Linked DNA regions of Armatimonas rosea. The protein of the gene in region 2 binds, or shares a complex with, the protein of the main gene of each other region. Links are inferred from orthologs where the notes say so. Each region holds a gene or a part of one and is shown on either strand. Other genes may lie near its edges.

Region 1 (3,050 bases), on a different replicon or contig from region 2:
CACCCACAGCAATGAGGTCGTCTTCTACCGTGTCTCTAGGATTTTTTTGGAAGACGGGTGGATGCAGGAAAGCAAGCCACGAGACTTTTCCGGTATCTCCGCCTCTCACTACGATTCCAGCCTCTACGCAGGAATCGCTACAACCTGGCTTATGATGGCCGAAGACTACTCCGACCTTGCCATTGAGTTCTGGATTCGCCGCGTCCCTGGTGGCCTCGCGCTGGAGTACGACCTCGTCAAGCGTTAATCGACCTCTTACCCCCTTCGCCCCTCGGAACGAGGCGGGTACCCTCTGGGTGTGGCGAAGGGGGTCGGCGGTGGTGCCGCCGGGGGGATGTTAAATGTCGGTAAACCGCCCCATGCCGCGCAGGCGTGTGGCCCGGCGGGCGAGGAGCGCATCTGTGGTGAGCGGGGTGAGCTCGGCGAGGGCGGCGGTGATCGCGTCGCGGATGGCTTCTGCGGTGGCGGCGGGGTCGCGGTGGGCGCCGCCGAGCGGCTCTTTGATCACGCCATCGATCAGGCCCAGCGCGAGCGCATCGTGCGCCGTGACCTTCATCCAGCGCGCGGCGTCGCTTCCCTTGGTGGCATCGCGGGCGATAATCGCGGCGCAGCCCTCGGGGGCGATCACGGAGTAGAAGCTATGCTCCAGCATCAAGACGCAGTCCGCGACCGCGATCCCAAGTGCACCACCCGAGCCGCCCTCGCCGATCACGATAGCGATAGTGGGCGTGGGAAGCACGGCGAGCTCACGGAGGTTGCGGGCGATCGCCTCGGAGATGCCGCGCTCCTCGGAGGGCACATTGGGGTCGGCGCCGGGGGTGTCCACAAACGAGACCACGGGCTTGGTGAACTTGCCGGCGAGCTGCATCAGGCGCAGGGCTTTCCGATAGCCCTCGGGCTTCATGTAGCCGAAGTTGCGTTTCTGACGCTCTTTTAAATCGCGGCCCTTTTGCTGCCCGAGCACCATCACGCTCTGCCCGGCGAGGCGTGCGAAACCGCCCACCAATGCGCCGTCGTCGCCGAAGAGCCGGTCCCCGTGCAGCTCGATAAAGTCATCGCAGATCGTGCTGATGTAGTCGAGCGCGTAGGGCCGCTGGGCGTGGCGTGCCAGCAGGACATTGTCCCAGGGGGTCAGCTTATCAAAGAATCGTTCCACGTAGCCATCTCGCTGGGCGCGCAGTTTCTGCACCTCAGCCGCCGCCGCCGCGTTGTCCGTACGCTGTGCGGCTTGATCCAGCTTGGCTATATTGTCGTCGAGCTCGGCAAGAAACTGCTCAAACTCTTGGATAGTCATGTTTTCCAATGGTTTCAGGATCCCAGAAATGCGAGCGTCTTTGCCAGCATCGTCGTTAACTCTTTACGGGCGACAATTTTATCGACCTGCCCGTGCTCTTCCATAAACTCTGCCGTGCGGTAGTTGGCGGGCGGCTTGACACTCTGGGCCTGCGCCGCGACCCGCTCGCCCGAGAGCCCGACAGTCGCGCCCGGCTCGGCGTAGATCACATCCCCGAGGCTGGCATAAGACGCCACGGCCCCCCCCGTGGAGGGGTTGGTCAGCACGACAATATAGGGCACGCGGGCCTTATCGAGCTGCGCGACCGAGAGGCTGGTCTTGGCCATCTGCATCAGGCTGGTGAGGCCCTCTTGCATGCGCGCCCCTCCCGAGGCGCAGAACGTGATGAGGGCGCTCTGCTCCTCCAGGGCACGGTCGGCGGCGCGGGCGAACTTCTCGCCAAAGACACTCCCCATGGTCCCCGCGAGGCGGCCCCACTCGAAGTCCGAGACCGCGAGGACACAAGGGTGGCCGCTGATGGTCGCCACTCCCGTGACCAGGCCATCGGTGCGGGCGTTTTCCTCAGCAGACTCGGCGCCGGTGAGCTTGTCGCCGTAGCCGGGGAACTGCAGAAAATCGAGGGCGCGGATGTCGCGACGGCCAAACTCCACGAAGCTGCCTTCGTCGGCGGTCATGGCGATGCGCTCATCGGCGCTGAGACGGTGGTGGTGTCCGCACTTGTTGCAGACCTTGAAATCCCGCTCAAAGTCCTTGGTGTAAAGAATCGCGCCGCACTTGGTGCACTTGGTGAAGGCACCTTCGGGTACGGCGGCGGGGGCGGGACGGCGAAACCAGTCAGGCATAAAATTGCATACCTTGATATAATCCTGGGCACGTATGTCGCTTCAAGAACTCCGGCGTCAGATCGACGCCCTCGATGCCCAGATTTTAGACCTTCTAACCCAGCGGGCGCATGTCGTCCAGGAGGTAGGTCACTCCAAGACACGCACTCAGACTAAGTTTTTCTCGCCTGAGCGCGAGCGCCAGATCTTTGAGCGTCTCGAAGAAGCCAACCGGGGACCGCTCCCGCCGACGGCGGTTCGTGCGATCTTCCGGGAGATCCTCTCCGGGATGCGAGCCCTGGAGGCGCAGATTCGTGTCGCGCATCTTGGCCCAGCGGGGACATTCTCCCACCAGGCAGCGCTCGACAAGTTCGGGACGTCTTCCGAGCTCAAGGCCGCCGATACTATACCCGATGTTTTCGCACTCGTCGAACGGGGCGAGGCGGACTACGGGGTGGTCCCTGTGGAGAACAGCACCGAGGGGATCGTCCCCTACACCCTCGACATGTTCCACGAGAAGGGCACGCGCCTCAAGATCTGCGCCGAGGTCTATGTCCCTGTCGTGCACAACCTCGCCACCCACGCCGAGACCCTCGCCGACATCCAGAAGCTCTACGCCCACCCGCAGGCCTACGCCCAGAGCCGCAACTGGATTCGGGACAATATCGGCACGAGTGTCGAGGTGGTCGATGCGACCTCGAACTCCAAGGCCGCCCTGCTCGCCGCCGCGGACCCGACCAGCGCCGCCATCACCACCAGTATCGCCAGCGAGCTCTACGCCATCCCCCTGCTCGCCCAGCACATCGAGGACTCGCCGCACAACCGCACGCGCTTCCTCGTGATCGGGGAGAACGAGCCGCAGCCATCGGGCAAGGACAAGACCAGCATCTTCTTCTCGGTCCAGCACCGCGCCGGCTCGCTGATGCGCGCCATGG
Region 2 (3,104 bases):
GCAGGGCAGCCTTGAGCTGCTCCGTGTTCCACTTGGTGGATGCCTCCGCGCCAAAGAAGTACTGGCGCATGTCGTTGTCCACCCCCACGACATCAAAGCCTTTCTCATGGAAAAACTTGACCGTCTCACTCCCAATCAGGCCCGCAGACCCGGTAACAATCACAACCGACATAGTTTCTTCCTTATGGGTTCACCCCGAAAAATCAGGGGCTAGGGGGCAAAGAGCGGGCGCAGCGCGTCCTCATTCTCTCGCAGCCAGGCCGCGATTCCCCCCACGATGTCCTTCACGCTCCGCTGGGGCTGCCAGCCAAGGCGTGCCTGGACCTTACTTGAATCCGAGACATAGAGCGGAATATCCACACTGGCCGTGGTCAGATCGGTGCCCAGAGGTATCTCTCGGCCGGTCGCCTCCTGGCAGAGCGTGGTCAGCTCCTGTAACGATGTAGATACTTCCCGTCCACCGCCCGCATTAAACGTCGTGCCCGAGAGTGCCTCGATATTGGCGTGCTCCAGCCGGATCAGGTCGTAGAGGTCCTCAGGGTGCAATAGATCACGCACCTGCTTGCCCTCGCCGCCAAAACCGGTGTAGCGCAGGGGCCGCCCAAAGTGGTGGTTGGCCACCCAGAGCGTAAAGACTCCCTGATCGACCTTCCCAAACTGCCCCGGCCCGGCCAGCACACCACAGCGGTTGATCACGGCGTTGAGGCCCAGACTGGCCGCGTACTCCTGAATGAGAAGCTCACTGGCAAGCTTGGTCGCCCCGTAGAGCGAGCGGGGCTGATCGACCGGAAAACTCTCCGCGATTCCCTTGGGACTCACCCCCGGAAGGGTCTGCGCTTGCGCGATCTCGAAGCGTGTCGGGGCCTCGTCCAAGACGATCTCACGGAGCGGCGCGATGGAGTAGACCCGCGATGTCGAGAGGAAGACCATCCCCCCACAGCGCTTGCGGGCCAGCTCCAGGCAGTTGATGGTTCCGACGAGATTGGTCTGCAGGACGTAGGCGGGGGAGCCGTCGGTGCCGGCATGGACACTGGGCTCTGCCGATGCCTCGATAAAGAGGTCGAAGTTGCCCGGCAGGTCCATGAGGTCGGCCTCGCAGCGGATATCCCCGTGGAAGAACTGGATACCATGGCGCTGAAAGAGAGGCAGGTTGACTTCTGCTCCCCGCCGCCGCAGGTTGTCCAAGACGACGATCTCGCACTCGGGGAAGTCCCGGCGAAAGGCAAGCGCAAGGCGGGAGCCCACAAACCCCGCGCCGCCGGTGATGAGAAGACGCATAGCTTGAGCGGAGTATATCACAAGACGCCTCTGCGTGATAGAATGCCGCGTGTCTGATTTTCCGATTGCCCCCGAGGAGCTGCGGCGGCTGGCAAGGCTTGTCGAGCAGCATGACCTGGCCGAGCTACGCTACGAAGAAGGCTCTCTGCGCGTGACGCTTCGTACGACCGTGCCCACGCTCGCTGTCCCTGTTGCGGGTGCCACTGTCGCGGCACCTCTGCCCCTCACGGCTGCTCCCGTTGCCGCAGGAGCGACCGCCACCGCCGCCGCGCCCACGGGGACGCCGATCGAGGCCCCGATCATGGGGGTCTTCTACCGCTCCCCCGCGCCGGGTGCGCCGTCTTTTGTCGAGGTGGGAGATACGGTCGAGAAAGACCAGCCCATCGGGATGATCGAGGCGATGAAGGTCTTCTCCGAGGTCCTCGCCGACCATGCAGGGCGCGTTGTCGCAATCCCCGCAGAGAATGGAAAGCTTGTCCAGCCCGGCGATCCTCTGGTACTTCTGGAGAGCTAGGCCATGCGACAGATTAAGATTGGAATCCTCGGGCTGGGGGTGGTTGGCTCGGGGACGGTACGCATTCTCCAGGAAAACGCCGAGGCGATCTCGCGCCGGGTCGGGGCCGAGCTGGTGGTCAAGAAGATCGCCGTGCGCAACCTGGCCAAGGACCGCGATGTCGCCGTGGACCCCGCCCTCCTCACCGACAACCCGTTTGAGGTAATCGACGACCCCGAGATCGAGATTCTCGCCGAGCTGGTGGGAGGGGTCGATCCCTGCCACGGCTTCCTGCTCCGCGCGATCCAGAGCGGCAAGAACATTGTCACGGCCAACAAGGAGCTGATGGCAAAGTCCGGCCACGACCTGCTCGATGCCGCACAGCTCGCCCAAAAAGACTTCTTCCTCGAGGGCTCGGTCGCCGGCGGAATCCCGATTATCGCGGCGATGAAAGAAAGCCTGGCGGGCAATAATATCAAAGAAGTGATGGGAATTGTCAATGGCACCACCAACTACATCCTCACCCGCATGACCGAGGAGGGCGCCGACTTCGCCCCCACCCTCGCCGATGCCCAGCGCCTTGGCTACGCCGAGGCCGACCCGACCAGCGATGTGGACGGCCACGATGCGGCCTACAAGCTCGCGATTCTCTCGTCGCTAGCCTTCAACTCCACGGTCAACGAGGAAAAAGTCCCCCGCCAAGGGATTCGTCATATCCAGGCACGCGATATCGCGGTCGCCCGGGACCTGGGCTACAAGATCAAGCTGATCGCCTCCGCGCAGTGCCACCCCGATGGCAGCATGCAGGCGCGTGTCCACCCCGCCCTCCTGCCCAACAAGCACCCCCTCGCCAGTGTCAACGATGTCTTCAACGCGGTCCTGGTGCGCGGCGATGCCGTGGGCGATGTGATGTTCTACGGACGCGGCGCAGGGAGCCTCCCCACGGGAAGCGCGGTGGTCGGCGATCTGATCGCCTGCGCCCGCAATATTGTCTCCAACGCCACGGGCCGGGTCGGGTGCACGTGCTACCTCAGCCGCCCCATGCTTCCCAGTGAGCAAGCCCAGAGCAAGTTCTATGTCCGCCTCCACGCCCTCGACAAGCCCAAGGTCCTCGCCAGTATCGCCAATGTCTACGGGGACTTCGATGTCAGTATCGAGTCCGTGGTCCAGCGCGCGCTCCCCGGCGACGAAGCAGAGATTGTCTGGGTGACGCATAAAAGCCGCGAGCACCATCTGTTGGGTGCGCTGGATGTCATCAGCCGCCTCCCCGCGGTCAGCAAGGTCCACAACTGGATTCGTGTCGAGGAGTAGGTTGATCGCCCCCGTTGGAGGG

Evidence for each region.
Region 1: the proteins of HNQ39_RS30615 (region 2) and HNQ39_RS06095 are in contact, whole or in part, in a solved structure (PDB 8UXZ), measured with the Escherichia coli proteins. The link is inferred for Armatimonas rosea from one-to-one orthologs.

Annotation. Positions count from the first base shown.
Region 1 is NZ_JACHGW010000001.1:1,317,941-1,320,990, reverse strand. Bases 223-2,955 are described here. They hold HNQ39_RS06095 (acetyl-CoA carboxylase carboxyltransferase subunit beta), read right to left. Parts: upstream 2,137-2,955; coding sequence 1,309-2,136; downstream 223-1,308. Other genes in these bases: pheA (prephenate dehydratase), read left to right, coding at 2,171-2,955; HNQ39_RS06100 (acetyl-CoA carboxylase carboxyltransferase subunit alpha), read right to left, coding at 338-1,294; HNQ39_RS06105 (hypothetical protein), read left to right, coding at 223-247. Also shown: more of HNQ39_RS06105, read left to right, coding at 1-222; more of pheA, read left to right, coding at 2,956-3,050.
Region 2 is NZ_JACHGW010000003.1:668,406-671,509, reverse strand. Bases 273-3,059 are described here. They hold HNQ39_RS30615 (biotin/lipoyl-containing protein), read left to right. Parts: upstream 273-1,327; coding sequence 1,328-1,792; downstream 1,793-3,059. Other genes in these bases: HNQ39_RS18125 (homoserine dehydrogenase), read left to right, coding at 1,796-3,059; HNQ39_RS18135 (NAD-dependent epimerase/dehydratase family protein), read right to left, coding at 273-1,278. Outside these bases: HNQ39_RS18140 (NAD-dependent epimerase/dehydratase family protein), read right to left, coding at 1-172; more of HNQ39_RS18135, read right to left, coding at 211-272; more of HNQ39_RS18125, read left to right, coding at 3,060-3,082. UniProt on the Escherichia coli protein: This protein is a component of the acetyl coenzyme A carboxylase complex; first, biotin carboxylase catalyzes the carboxylation of the carrier protein and then the transcarboxylase transfers the carboxyl group to form malonyl-CoA.